Regions from separate parts of the Blautia sp. DFI.9.10 genome, predicted to be linked through region 2. Evidence: predicted binding sites of a transcription regulator. Region 2 holds the regulator's gene; each other region holds the start of a gene.
What was found. Region 2 encodes NrdR, which represses ribonucleotide reductase genes. Its sites were predicted from a motif close to CACAANATNTTGTG; they were not measured.
Positions count from the first base shown of each region.

Region 1 (5,014 bases), on a different contig from region 2:
CAGCCGCCATAAAAACACAGGCGATGAAAAAAATTTTTGTCTGTTTTAAATATGCTCGAAATGATTCCATAAAAACCTCACACCATATATCCAAGACCTTTTCGCGTGATGATAAAATCCACAAGGCCTGCCGCCTCCAGTTTTTTGCGAAGGCGTGTAATGTTTACGGTCAGGGTGTTGTCATCCACAAAGCTGTCACTTTCCCACAGTTTTGTCATAATGGCATCTCTGGATACCGGTTTCCCTGCCTGGGAAAAAAGCAGTTCCAGGATACGCAGTTCATTTCTGGTCAGTTCCGTCTCCTCCCCGTTCCAGGTCAGTGTCGCTCTGGAAAGATTGAGAACCGCGCCTTTATGTTCCAGGACATTTCCCGGGTTTCCGAAGGAATAGGTTCTGCGGAGGATTGCCTGGATCTTGGCCACCAGTACGTCCATATCAAAAGGCTTGGCAATAAAGTCATCGGCTCCACGGCTCATGGCCATGACCATGTTCATGTTATCCGCTGCGGAGGAGATGAAGATCACCGGCACCTGGGAAACCTTTCGGATTTCCTCACACCAGTGAAAGCCATTATAAAATGGAAGTTTCAGATCCAGAAGAACAAGCTGAGGATCTTTCCCCGCAAATTCCTGCAGTATATTGGAAAAATCCTCAGCCAGAAAAACGTCATATCCCCAGGAACTGAGATGCTTTTTCAGAAGATTCGCGATTGTTTCGTCATCTTCTACAATAAAAATACGATACTTCATTCCTGTTTGTCCCTTTTATGCGATTGATTACGCCTCTGCTTCTCCATCCGGATCTACCAGGCGGTTCAGAACCTGGAATCCATTGTTACGGAGAACACTCTCTGCAACCAGAAGATCCTCACAGTGCATGATCGCTACCGGAACTTTCAGGCCTCTGTGGAAGAAGGTGTAGATGTAATGAAGGTTTACGTTGCTGTCGCCCATGACACTAAGAAGCTTGTCTAACCCACCGATCTCATCCTGAAGGTCTACCAGTATAGCCTGTGTGATACGAGTCATGTATCCATGCTCAGCCATGATCTCATCTGCTCTTTCCGGATTGTCGCATACCATACGGAAGTTTGCAAACTCCGGTGCGTCAAAGCAGCCGAAACCGTAGATATCGATCTGATTCTCTGCAAGAATCTTTGTAACTTTCTGAAGACTGCCTGGAGTGTTTTCTACGAAGACGATGTTCTGTTTTACCATAATAATTTTCCTCTTTTCTGTTATTCTTTTTTATTTTCTTTTTTTATTTTAGCATGAAATTTGGTGGAAGTGAATCCCTTCCCCAGCGGGGCCCTTCCGGGATGGAGCGTTTCGCGTATACATTCATACGTTAAAGCGTAACGCTTTTAATCATTAAATTCAGGTATAAGTATACCCATCTCGACATGAAATGTCAACCATCTTTTCCAGGCCCCAAATCTCAAACATAAAATATCATAACATAAAATTCCCAATATAAAAAAGGCCAGACACACATCCAACAGACATGCGTCCAGCCATCCATTTTTTACTTACAGTTATTTTGGCAAAAAACTCAATCCAACTCTTCGTCTACATACTTCTGTATATTAGAAGCATTCACATACTTCCTAACCTTCGCCCCGTCAGTAATGACAAGCGTCGGGGCCTGACGGATCCCATACTGCTTGACAAGCTCGGGATTCTGCTCAGCATCGATGATCTCCAGTTCTTCGCCTTCCAGCATTTTCTTTGCCATACGGCAGTTCGGACAAGTGCTGGTCGTAAAAAGATATTTATGAGATTCCACAGGCTGGATCTCCACCTCGTCACCCTTCATGGTCATCACACTGGTGTGGACCTTTTTCAGATGGGAATGGGTAATATCATAGAGGGTACGGTTCTTGTACTCCTGGGTCTTACCATCGTTCCAGTTCTGTACAGGACGGTAATATCCTGTGATACGGCTGTAAACCTCAGCCTTCTTTCCACATTTCGGGCAGGTGAAATGCTCGCCGCTGATGTAGCCATGCTCCTGACATACAGAATAGGTCGGTGAGATGGTGTAATAGGGCAGGCGATAATTCTCTGCGATCTTACGTACCAGCGCTGCCGCTGCCTTCCAGTCCGGAAGCTTCTCCCCAAGGAATGCATGGAATACGGTTCCTGAAGTATACAGAGTCTGCAGATCGTCCTGAATATCCAGTGCGTCAAAAATATCCGCAGTGTAATCAACCGGCAGATGAGAGCTGTTTGTGTAATACGGAGTGTCGCCCTCTTTTCCCGCTGTTTTGATATCCGGATAACGGCTTCTGTCGTGTTTGGCAAGACGGTATGCAGTGGACTCTGCCGGTGTTGCCTCCAGGTTGAAAAGCTCTCCCGGATACTGTTCCTGATAGTCTGAAAGACGGTTTCTCATATGCTCCAGAACCTCTTTTGTAAACTTCTGGGTTTCCGGATCTGTCATGTCTTTTTTCAGCCAGCAGGCATTTAAGCCCGCTTCGTTCATTCCCACAAGACCGATGGTAGAAAAATGATTGTCAAAGCTTCCAAGATATCTCTTCGTGTACGGATACAGTCCCTCATCCAGAAGCCTGCTGATCACATCTCTCTTGATATGAAGAGATCTTGCGGAGATATCCATCATGTGGTCCAGGCGCTGATAAAATTCCTTCGGCGTTCTGGAAAGGTATGCGATACGCGGCATATTGATGGTAACAACGCCTACAGAACCTGTACTCTCACCGGAGCCAAAGAATCCACCACTCTTTTTGCGGAGCTCACGGAGATCCAGACGGAGGCGGCAGCACATGCTGCGGATGTCGCTTGGCTTCATATCACTGTTGATATAATTGGAAAAATACGGAGTACCGTACTTGGAAGTCATCTCAAAGAGAAGACGGTTGTTCTCGGTATCAGACCAGTCGAATTCCTTTGTGATGGAATAGGTCGGGATCGGATACTGGAATCCACGTCCGTTGGCATCTCCCTCGATCATGGTCTCGATAAATGCCTTGTTGACCATATCCATTTCTTTCTTACAGTCCTTATATTTGAAATCCATGTCCTTGCCGCCTACGATAGCCGGAAGCTCTGCAAGGTCGTCCGGAACGGTCCAGTCCAGTGTAATGTTGGAAAATGGTGCCTGAGTGCCCCAGCGGCTTGGAGTATTTACGCCATATACAAAGGACTCAATGCATTTCTTAACCTCTGGATAGGAAAGGTTGTCTGCCTTTACAAAAGGTGCCAGATAAGTATCAAAGGATGAAAATGCCTGTGCGCCCGCCCACTCGTTCTGCATGATACCCAGGAAATTCACCATCTGGTTGCAGAGTACACTTAAATGCTTTGCAGGTGCAGAAGTGATCTTACCCTCAATACCACCAAGTCCCTCTCGGATCAGCTGCTTCAGGGACCAGCCTGCACAGTAACCGGTCAGCATGGACAGATCATGGATATGGATATCTGCATTTCTGTGTGCATCTGCGATCTCGTTGTCGTAGATCTCAGACAGCCAGTAGTTTGCGGTAACTGCTCCGGAGTTGCTTAAGATCAGACCTCCTACAGAATAAGTAACCGTTGAGTTCTCCTTTACACGCCAGTCCTCAACCTTTACATAGCTGTTTACGATCTCTTTATAGTCAAGGATGGTGGATTTCATATTGCGGATCTTCTCACGCTGCTTACGATAAAGGATATACGCCTTGGCAACATCAGAATATCCGGCCTGGATCAGTACGTTCTCCACACTGTCCTGGATATCCTCAACAGAAATCCGGTTGTTCTCGATCTTATTCTGAAAATCCGCTGTAACACGAAGTCCCAGAAGATCGATCATATCCGAACTGTAATTCTTACCTTTGGCATCAAATGCCTTATCAATTGCCGCGGTGATCTTCCCCATTTTAAATTCGTCTAATTCACCGTCTCTTTTTACTACCTGAAACATAAGAAAATGCCTCCCTCATGCATTTATTTATAAGCGGATATTCCATTCCGACTCACTTGCCTGCTTACGAACACACTCCGTTTCACGATCTGTGTTCAAATCGCTGTAGGCTTATTGTATCAGACACGCCTCTTTGCGTCAACATAAAAAGTACCATATATAGTGCCCGTTTTGTTCACGGTACTATATATGGTACTGAGTAGATATTTTAACATTATGTGACTTTCGGATAGATTTCCCGCGGAACTCTTGCTTTTACAGCAATCCCTCCTTCGGTATACTCTTCCGAAAGAAGCTGTCCATACTCACGGATCAGCTGGATCTGACCGGCCTCCGAATAAGGAAAAAGCCGTTCCATATAAATCTGTCCTTCTGCCAGTATCTCAGAAAGAAGCTGCTTAAATTCCTCAAGCCCCTCTCCTGTCCGTGCGGAAATCTTCAGCGTATGGTCTGCTCGGAGATCCCGAAAGCTCTCCCCGGAAACACGGTCCTGCTTGTTAAAAAGTGTGATCGTCTTTTTTCCCAGAGCACCAAGCTCTTTCAGGGTTTCATATACGATATGCATCTGTATCTCCGCCTGAGGATTGGATGCATCTACCACATGAATGATATAATCCGCATATTTGGCTTCCTCCAGAGTACTTTTGAAGGCTTCCACCAGATTGTGGGGAAGCTTGCGGATAAAGCCTACGGTATCCGTAAGAAGAAGCTGCTGTCCGTCATCCAGTGTCAGAAGACGGGTAGTCGGATCCAGTGTGGCAAACAGCTTATCCTCCGAAAGCACCGAAGCGCCTGTCAGTGTATTCAGAAGCGTTGACTTTCCTGCATTGGTATAGCCAACAATGGCTGCTGTCTTCAGATTTCCCACAGCTCTTCTGGAACGGATCAGCTCTCTGTGCTTTTCTACCTGGGAAAGCTCCTGCTTCAGTGCGGATATCCTGTTCCGGATCAGACGACGGTCTGTCTCCAGCTTTTTCTCACCAGGGCCTCTGGTTCCGATTCCTCCTCCAAGTCGCGAAAGAGAAGAAGGTAGTCCCACAAGACGTGCAGACCGGTAACGAAGCTGTGCAAGCTCTACCTGGATCTTGCC
Region 1 covers NZ_JANGAA010000009.1:105,298-110,311, forward strand. The annotation lists gene NE671_RS07640 (sensor histidine kinase) at 1-70, opposite strand, end outside; gene NE671_RS07645 (response regulator transcription factor) at 78-749, opposite strand; gene NE671_RS07650 (ACT domain-containing protein) at 777-1,217, opposite strand; gene NE671_RS07655 (ribonucleoside triphosphate reductase) at 1,552-3,924, opposite strand; gene hflX (GTPase HflX) at 4,139-5,014, opposite strand, start outside.
Region 1: the regulator NrdR is predicted to act here: its motif matches at 4,076-4,089, upstream of NE671_RS07655 (ribonucleoside triphosphate reductase).

Region 2 (5,014 bases):
TTTTTGTTGTGCAATTTGTTTGCTTTTGTGAGGATTAAAGGTTAAAATTATGTAAAAATTATCGTAAAATAAGATCTTCTGTGGTATAATATGAATATTCAAAAAATTCAAGGAAGGACGATGCAGATGTTGAAAAACTGGAACCCGGAACAGATTCCGGAAAAAGAGGATATCAAAGTGCGTTTAAGCGCTGCAAGAACCAGATTATATGAATTGCAGATGGCTCTGAAAGAGCATAAGATTCCGGTGATCGTGTTGTTTGAAGGCTGGGGAGCTTCCGGAAAAGGAAGTACCATAAGCAAGGTGATCAAGAATATCGATCCTCGTTTCTTCAAAGTTGCGACTATGTCAGCGCCTACAGAGGAAGACCTTCGGAAACCATTTCTTTACCGATATTTCAGGGAAATCCCGGAAGCGGGCAAGTTTACATTTCTGGATTCAGGATGGATGGACCAGACCTGTCGTGAACGTATGGATAAAAAGCTGAAGGGTGACAATTATGTAAAACGGATTGACAGTATCCGGAGATTTGAACGTCAGCTGACGGATAATGGATATGTGCTCCTGAAATTTTTTATGCAGATCGACCGGAAAGAACAAGAAAAACGTATGGGCATTCTTCTGGAAAGCAAGGATACCAGATGGAGAGTCAATGAATATGATCTCTGGCAGAATGATCATTATAAGAAGTGCAGAAAGATTTTTGACCAGTATATGCAGGATACCAATACATCTGCGGCTCCATGGTATATTGTCGATGCCGGTGACCGGAAGTGGGCAGAACTGCAGGTGCTGGAAACCATGATCAGCAATATAGAGGTTGCCATGGAAAACAGCAAACATGCCGTGCCGATCCTGCAGAATGTTTTTCCTCTGGTGGAGATGCCCAGATTAAGCGAGATTCCTCTGGATGGAAAAGAAGTGGGGGATGAAGAATACAAGGCAGAGCTTAAGGAACTGCAGGCAAAGCTTGGAAGCCTGCATAACCGTCTTTACCGAAAAAGAGTGCCTGTGATCATCACCTATGAAGGCTGGGATGCTGCCGGAAAGGGAGGAAATATCAAGAGGATCACGGAGGCTCTTGATCCCCGTGGATTTGAGGTACATCCTATCGCAAGTCCGGAGCCTCATGAAAAAGCCCGTCATTATCTGTGGCGTTTCTGGACAAGGCTTCCCAAGGATGGTCACATTGCCATCTTTGACCGGACGTGGTACGGAAGAGTGATGGTAGAACGTCTGGAGGGCTTCTGCAGCGAGAATGACTGGAGACGTGCCTACAATGAGATCAATGAATTTGAGAAGGAGCTTTCTGACTGGGGCGCTGTGATCGTGAAATTCTGGGTCCACATTGATAAGGACACCCAGCTTGCCAGGTTCAACGACCGCCAGAGCAATCCGGAAAAACAGTGGAAGATCACGGATGAGGACTGGAGAAACCGTGAAAAATGGGATCAGTATGAAACAGCAGTAGATGAGATGCTTCAGAAAACCAGCACTGCTTATGCACCATGGCACATTCTGGAATCCGTAGATAAGAAATATGCAAGGCTGAAGGCGCTTCGGATCGTGATCGAAGAAATTGAGAAAGCGCTGAAATAAGAGATAAAAGCTGCGGCAGGATAACAGATATTCTGCTGCAGCTTTTTGTCTGAAGAGAGATGAATCAATTCCGGAGATAGTTTCGCATACTGCGAAGAGCATGTTTTTCCAGTCGGCTGACCTGAGCCTGGGAGATACCAATCTCATCAGCTACCTCCATTTGGGTTTTTCCCTCGTAGAAGCGGAGATCGATAATGTGACGTTCACGCTCTCCAAGCCGGTTCATGGCATCTCGAAGAGAAATATCCTCCACCCAGTTTTCTTCCAGGTTCTTTTTATCACTGATCTGATCCATAACATATAGGGTATCTCCGCCTTCGGAATACACGGGCTCAAAAAGGCTTACCGGGCTCTGGATCGCATCCATGGCATAGACGATCATTTCCTTGTCGATACCGATCTCATCAGCGATTTCTGCAATGGTAGGCTCTTTGAGATGCTGCCGCATATAGTTTTCCCGGGTATAGATGGTTTTGTAAGCGATATCCCGCAGAGAACGGCTGACCCGTATGCTGTTGTTATCACGGAGATATCTTCGGATCTCTCCGATGATCATGGGAACTGCATAGGTGGAAAATTTTACCTGAAGAGTGGTGTCGAAATTATCGATCGCTTTGATCAGGCCGATGCAGCCGATCTGAAAAAGGTCATCCGGATTTTCACTGCTGTTCTGAAAACGCCGGATCACGCTTAAAACAAGCCGCAGATTGCCTTTGATGTACAATTCCCTGGCTTCTTCATCGCCAGCTTTGATTCTTTTAAAGAGCTCCGCCTTTTCTTCCTGATCGAGAACGGGAAGGGTTGAGGTATTTACTCCGCAGATTTCAACTTTATTCAGTGCCATCTTAGAATCCTCCTTGTCTTGTCAGTACATTAAGATGATTCTCAGAGGGCGGTTGAAATATACTTTTTCAGGGAAAATATAAAAAATAAAGGGCCTTGACAATAAGGAGGTATTTATTCTCCGGACAGCAGTTTTTCATTACGGAAATCAACAAGGATGATATCTTCGCCGATCTGGCGGATGCAGTCCCATGGAATGGAATATTCATTTTCTTTGGAAAAACACCAGCAAAATTTTCCCGGTTCCGGCATGATCAGGGCTTTCAGACGTGCGGTTTCACAGCAGAATTCCACATCAAGAGGGCAGCCAAGACTGCGGCAGGTATGGATATTGATCACTTCTTTTTGTTTCAGCTCACAGATGCGCATAAATTCATCACCTGGTATGATTTTATGGAAAATCTGTAAAATTTATGCAAGTCCGATTATTGACACATTATGTGCATTTATTTTATAATAAAAACAAATTTAGTAATGATTTACTGATCCGGAAAGGGGGAGAGTTCTGTGAGATGTCCGTTCTGTAACCAGGATAATACAAGAGTTGTAGATTCCAGACCTGTAGAGGATACCAATTCCATCCGCCGCCGTCTCTGTGATGCCTGCGGAAAGCGTTTTACAACTTATGAGAAGGTGGAAACGATTCCGCTGACTGTGATCAAGAAGGATCAGAACCGGGAAAGCTATAAACGTTCCAAGATCCAGGATGGTGTTCTTCGTGCCTGCTATAAGCGCCCCATTCCCATTGAGAGAGTGGAAGAGATGATCGATTCCATAGAAGGAGATATTTTCCGGTCAGAAGACCGTGAGATCAGCAGTACCAAGATCGGAGAGATCGTTATGGAGCATCTGAAGGATCTGGATGCGGTGGCGTATGTACGATTTGCGTCTGTATACAGAGAGTTTAAAGATGTCAGTACCTTTATGGATGAGCTGAAGAAGCTGATCAATTAAGAGATTAAATGAATAGACCGCAAATGCAGGAGATTTCAGGCCGATTGTCAAAAGACAACCGGCCTTTTTTGAAACATGAATGTTTGATTTTTCAGAGATCGTAAAAGTGGATACAAAAAAACAGGAACCGCCTGGGAAAAATCCTCTGCGGTCCCTGCTATAAATATACATTAATGATTCAGGAAACTTAATTAAACAATACCCTGAGCTTTCATAGCGTCAACAACTTTTTCGAAGCCGGCGATGTTTGCACCTACAACATAGTTGTCTTCCATACCGTAACGTTTAGCAGCGTCATCAGCTTTGTGGAAGATATCGATCATGATGTGGTGGAGTTTCTCATCAACCTCTTCTCTTGTCCAGGAAAGTCTCATGGAGTTCTGGCTCATCTCAAGTGCAGATGTGGCAACACCGCCAGCGTTTGCGGCTTTACCAGGCATGAAGAGAACACCGTTCTCCTGAAGGTATGTTGTTGCATCAAGAGTAGTAGGCATGTTTGCACCTTCAACGACGTATTTGCAGCCATTTGCAACCAGTGTTTTAGCTCCGTCAAGACCAAGCTCGTTCTGAGTAGCACATGGAAGGTAGATATCACATTTGATATTCCAGATGCCAAGTCCCTCAGTGTAGGTAGCACCCTCAACACGGTCTGCATATTCTTTGATACGTCCACGTTTTACTTCTTTGATATCCTTTACGACGTCAAGGTTGATTCCGTTCGGATCGTAGACATATCCGTTGGAGTCGTTCATTGCAACAACCTTGGCACCAAGCTGAGTAGCTTTCTCAACAGCGTAAATAGCTACATTACCGGAACCTGTTACAACGATTGTTTTTCCTTCTACGGAATCATTGTGAGCTTTGGCGATCTCGTTGAGCATGTATACAACACCGTAACCGGTAGCCTCTGTACGGATCAGGGAACCTCCGAAGGAAAGACCCTTTCCTGTAAGGACACCCTCATAAAGGCCACGGATTCTCTTATACTGTCCGAAGAGATAACCGATCTCACGTCCGCCGACACCGATGTCACCAGCCGGAACATCTGTATCTGCGCCGATATATTTGCAAAGCTCTGTCATAAAGCTCTGGCAGAATGCCATAACCTCTCTGTCAGATTTACCCTTAGGATCGAAGTTGGAGCCACCTTTTCCACCGCCGATCGGAAGGCCTGTAAGAGAGTTTTTAAAGGTCTGCTCAAAACCAAGGAATTTCAGGATACCCTGATTTACAGAAGGATGGAATCTTAAGCCGCCTTTGTATGGTCCGATGGCGCTGTTGAACTGAACACGATATCCCTTGTTAACCTGTACAGTTCCGTTATCATCGATCCACGGTACTTTGAAGGAGATGATCCTCTCTGGCTCTACAAGACGCTCAAGGATAGAAAGTTTACGATACTCTTCCTCATTTTTGTCAATTACGACTTTAAGGGAATCGAGAACTTCCTTAACTGCCTGATGGAATTCTGGCTCGCCAGGATTCTGTGCTACAACTCTTTCATAAACTTCTTCTGTGTAAGACATTGTTGTTTCCTCCTCATCACATATTAAATTGCGTTGAAAACTAAATTCGAGTGCTATTATACATTAACATGCTAAAAAAGGGAAGTGCTAAA
Region 2 covers NZ_JANGAA010000004.1:87,914-92,927, forward strand. The annotation lists gene pap (polyphosphate:AMP phosphotransferase) at 127-1,599, shown strand; gene sigG (RNA polymerase sporulation sigma factor SigG) at 1,664-2,443, opposite strand; gene NE671_RS03820 (YlmC/YmxH family sporulation protein) at 2,557-2,811, opposite strand; gene nrdR (transcriptional regulator NrdR) at 2,950-3,396, shown strand; gene gdhA (NADP-specific glutamate dehydrogenase) at 3,588-4,922, opposite strand.

Region 3 (5,014 bases), on a different contig from region 2:
TAGAGAAGCTGAAGTCCGTGTGTCTCTGCAGCATCTGTGATCTCCTTCGGCCAGAGAGAGACATGTACTTCTCCGATGTGTACTTTACGAAGGAAGAACATACAGATCCTGGACTGTCCGATACCACCACCGATGGTGTACGGAAGCTCTTTGTTCAGGATGGCCTTCTGGAATGGAAGCTCTCTTCGGTCATCACAGCCTGCTTCGGTAAGCTGGCGGTCAAGTGCGTCCTCGTCAACACGGATTCCCATTGAGGAAAGCTCAAGGGCAATGTCAAGTACCGGATAGTATACGAGGATATCACCGTTCAGTTCCCAGTCATCATAGTCCGGGGCACGTCCGTCGTGACGCTCGCCGTTTGTGAGCATTTTTCCGACCTTCATAAGGAATACGGCACCCTTTTCACGGGTGATCCGATATTCACGTTCCTTCGGTGTGCAGTCCGGATACATGTCAAGAAGCTCCTGAGTTGTGATAAAGAAGATATCCTTCGGAAGGATCTCCTCGATGTAGTCATACTGTACAGCCATGTATTTTTCGGTTTTACGAAGGACACTGTAAATGGTGCGTACGGTTTCCTTGAGAGTCTCAATGGAACGTTCTTCTTTGGAGATGATCTTTTCCCAGTCCCACTGGTCTACGTAAACAGAGTGGATATTGTCCAGATCTTCATCCCGGCGGATGGCTACCATATCTGTGTAAAGACCTTCTCCGTGAGAAAATCCGTATTTTTTCAGTGCGTAGCGTTTCCATTTGGCAAGGGAGTGTACGATTTCGGCGTTGCTTCCTTCGATAGCCTTGATATCAAAGCTTACCGGACGCTCTACACCATTAAGGTTGTCATTAAGGCCGGATTCCGGTGCTACAAATGTTGGAGCGGATACTCGAAGAAGGTTCAGCTTCTGTGAGAGTGTCTGCTGGAAGAAATCTTTTACTGTTTTGATCGCAATCTGTGTGTCATGGAGGTTCAGGTCTGCATGATAGGTTGCGGGGATTGTGATTGTATTCATTATCGGCTCCTCCTGATGATTTTTAGGCTTATTGCTCTGTGGGGTATTATAGCAGAAAATGGGTGGAGTGGCAATATAATGAGAGGGGAAGTCTTTTGGGGTATCGTAGAAAAATACTGGGTATTAAATGCCTGGTGTGATATACTGAAAAAAGAATGCTTATGTTTACGATGGAAATATAAATATCCGTTTTGACGGATAGAATGGAGGGAGCTTATGGCAGGTCAAAGATGTCAGGTTTGTGGGGGTAAGGTTGTAAATGGCAGGTGTTCATTATGTGGGATGCCTTACAGAAATGATGAGGTGTTATATCATCTGAATGAGCCCCGGGAGATACATTATAAACATGCTTCCGCCAAAGTGCGGGATATGATGCGGCAGTATGGACAGGATGCTGATCAAACAACACAACATAACGGAAACGTAAACCGGAATACGAACGCGAACCGGAATACAAACATAAACCGGAATACGAATGCAAGCCGCAATACCGATTTGAATCGGAATCTAACCGGAAGCCGGAATACAGGTGCAGCAGCCGGACGTAAGACTGCAGCGGCAGTTAATACCAGGAATAAAACAACGGTGGGCAGAAATCGTGCAGAAGTTTTAGATCAGGGAAAAAAACAGCAAAAAAAAGATCAGAAAAGCAGCGGGGCAGGCTGGATCATATGGTTTATAGTGACACTGGCCATTCTGCTTCCGAAATTATGGGATTTTCTTGCAGACTGGATCGGAACGAATTTGTGAGAATATTTCTGCAGTGAGATCAGGCAGTGCTAAGTGTCTGTATTTTCGTGTATACAGAAATATCCCTTTTCTTTTCTCCTCAGCTGTGTTATACTCATGCCTAGCACAACATATAGATGAAAAACAATATATAGAGGATATAGGTACTATATATAGTATTTTGCATAGCGACTTATATATAGCGCAGGGAGGGATGAGCAATGTTATATGTGATCAAGAAAGACGGGACAAGAGAGGAGTTTAATCCGCAGAAGATCGTGGCTGCCGTGAACAAATCCGCAGAGCGTATTCTTTATACTTTTTCAGACGAGGAGAAGGATTTTATCTGCCGTTTTGCCCAGGAGCATGCGGATTCCCTTGGAAAGAATGAGATCGAGATCCAGGAGATGCACAACATCGTGGAGGGGGCTCTGGAGCGTGTGAATCCGGCAGTTGCCAAGAGCTACCGTGATTATCGGAATTACAAGCTGGATTTTATCCATATGATGGATGATGTCTATACCAAGAGTCAGGCGATCCGTTATATCGGTGATAAAAGTAATGCCAATACAGACAGCACCCTTGTTGCCACGAAACGAAGCCTGATCTTTAATGAGCTGAACAAGGAACTCTATCGGAAGTTTTTTATGAACCGTAATGAGCTTCAGGCATGTAAGGACGGCTACATTTATATTCATGACCAGTCTGCACGTCTGGATACCATGAATTGCTGTCTGTTCGATGTGGCAGCTGTTTTAAGTGGCGGTTTTGAGATGGGCAATGTCTGGTATAACGAGCCGAAGACTCTGGATACAGCCTTTGATGTTATGGGGGATATCATTCTCAGTACAGCAGCACAGCAGTATGGTGGCTTTACAGTGCCGGAGGTTGATAAGATCCTGGCACCGTATGCAAAGAAGAGCTATGATAAATATATTTCCGAATTTATGAAATACTCGGATGAGAGCTGGAGTGGCCGTGAGGAGAGAGCTATTGAGTATGCTCTTGATAAGGTCCGCAGGGATTATGACCAGGGCTGGCAGGGAATTGAGTATAAGTTGAATACCGTCGGTTCTTCCAGAGGTGATTATCCGTTTGTTACGGTGACACTTGGTCTCGGAACCGAGCAGTTTGAGAAGATGTGTACGATTTCCCTTCTTGAGGTCCATCAGGGAGGACAGGGTAAGGCCGGACACAAGAAACCGGTACTTTTCCCGAAGATCGTATTCCTTTATGACAAAGAGATCCATGGTCCCGGAAAGTGCTGTGAGGATATTTTTGAGGCTGGTGTGGAGTGTTCCTCCAAAACCATGTATCCGGACTGGCTGTCTATGTCCGGCGCAGGCTATATTTCCAGTATGTACAGGAAATACAAGAAGGTCATCAGCCCGATGGGATGCCGTGCTTTCTTAAGTCCGTGGTATGAGCGTGGCGGTATGGAGCCGGCGGATGAGAATGATACGCCTGTTTTTGTGGGACGTTTTAACATTGGTGCGGTAAGCCTTCATCTTCCGATGATCCTTGCAAAGGCCAGAGCGGAGAGCAGAGATTTTTATGAGGTTCTGGATTTCTATCTGGAAATGATCCGTAACCTGCACATTCGCACTTACGAATATCTGGGACAGATGCGTGCATCCACCAACCCGCTTGCATACTGTGAAGGCGGTTTCTACGGCGGACATCTGAAACCGAATGAAAAGATTGGCAAGATCCTGAAGCCTATGACAGCTTCCTTCGGTATCACAGCGTTAAATGAGCTTCAGGAACTTTACAATGGCAAATCCATTGCCGAGGATGGGGCGTTTGCTCTGGAGGTTCTGAAATATATCAATGACAAGGTAAATCAGTACAAGAAGGAAGATGGTTATCTTTATGCGATCTACGGAACACCGGCAGAGAGTCTTTGTGGCCTGCAGGTAGAGCAGTTCCGTAAGATGTATGGAATCATTGAGGGCGTTTCTGACAGACCATATGTGAGCAACAGCTTCCACTGCCATGTAACAGAGGATGTAACTCCAATCGAGAAACAGGATCTGGAGGGACGTTTCTGGGAACTCTGCAATGGAGGTAAGATTCAGTATGTACGTTATCCGATCGGCTACAATAAGGAAGCTATCCGTACACTGATCCGCAGAGCCATGGATCTGGGATATTATGAGGGAGTGAACCTTTCTCTTGCATACTGTGACGATTGTGGTCATGAGGAACTGGAGATGGATGTATGCCCTGTCTGCGGTTCCAGAAACCTGACCAAGATCGACCGTATGAACGGATATCTTTCCTACAGCCGTGTCCATGGAGATACCCGCCTGAATGAGGCGAAGATGGCTGAGATCGCTGAGCGAAAATCTATGTAAATACTGGCTGCCCGATCAACTGTGGAACAGTGATCGGATGTGGGGCCAGACAGTATAAAAAATATCCCGCAGAGCTGCCGGTAAGACCAGCAGCTGTCTGCGGGATATTTTTATGTAAAGTGAAGTTTTATAGTTCACTTTGTATTCTGAGTCTGTAAAATGATCATTTAATGATAGTTCCGGTCTTCTCACGGTAGCCGTCTTTTGCATGGGCCATGTCTGTGATGATGGTACGGCGTCCGGTTCCCTTCTCCACGAAGGAAACACCTGCTTCGATCTTAGGAAGCATGGAGCCTGCCGCAAACTGTTTGCCGGCAATATATTTCTTGGCATCTTCTGTGGAAATAGTATCCAGATAAGATTCGTGATCCGTATTATGGTCAAGGCTTACTTTCTCGACGCTTGTAAGGATCATCAGAGTGTCAGCGTTCAGTTCTTCTGCAAGAAGTCCTGCTGCCAGGTCTTTCTCGATGATGGCGCTGGCACCATTCAGCTGAGTTCCCTGCTCAAGAACCGGGATTCCGCCACCGCCTGCGGCAATGACGATCTGCTCTGCTGCAGAGAGGACCTTTACGGTTTCAATCTCTACGATCTTCTGTGGCTTCGGTGCTGCAAGGATACGTCTGTACTGGCCCTCGCCCACCTTTGTGACAAAGTTTCCTTTTTCTTCTTCAGCTTCGGCCTCTTCTGCGTTAAGAACACGTCCAATGATCTTCTCCGGCTCTGCAAATGCTTCATCGTATGGATCGATGACAACCTGTGTCAGAACTGTGCTGACCGGTTTGTAGATCCCTCTGGAGATAAGCTCAGCACGGATGGCGTTCTGAAGGTCATAGCCGATATAACCCTGGCTCATGGCGGAACATACGGACATTGGTGCAAATGTATAATCAGGATGTGCCTTACCGAATTCATTCA
Region 3 covers NZ_JANGAA010000009.1:82,111-87,124, reverse strand. The annotation lists gene asnA (aspartate--ammonia ligase) at 1-1,010, opposite strand, end outside; gene NE671_RS07545 (hypothetical protein) at 1,227-1,760, shown strand; gene nrdD (anaerobic ribonucleoside-triphosphate reductase) at 1,961-4,096, shown strand; gene arcC (carbamate kinase) at 4,260-5,014, opposite strand, start outside.
Region 3: the regulator NrdR is predicted to act here: its motif matches at 1,905-1,918, upstream of nrdD (anaerobic ribonucleoside-triphosphate reductase).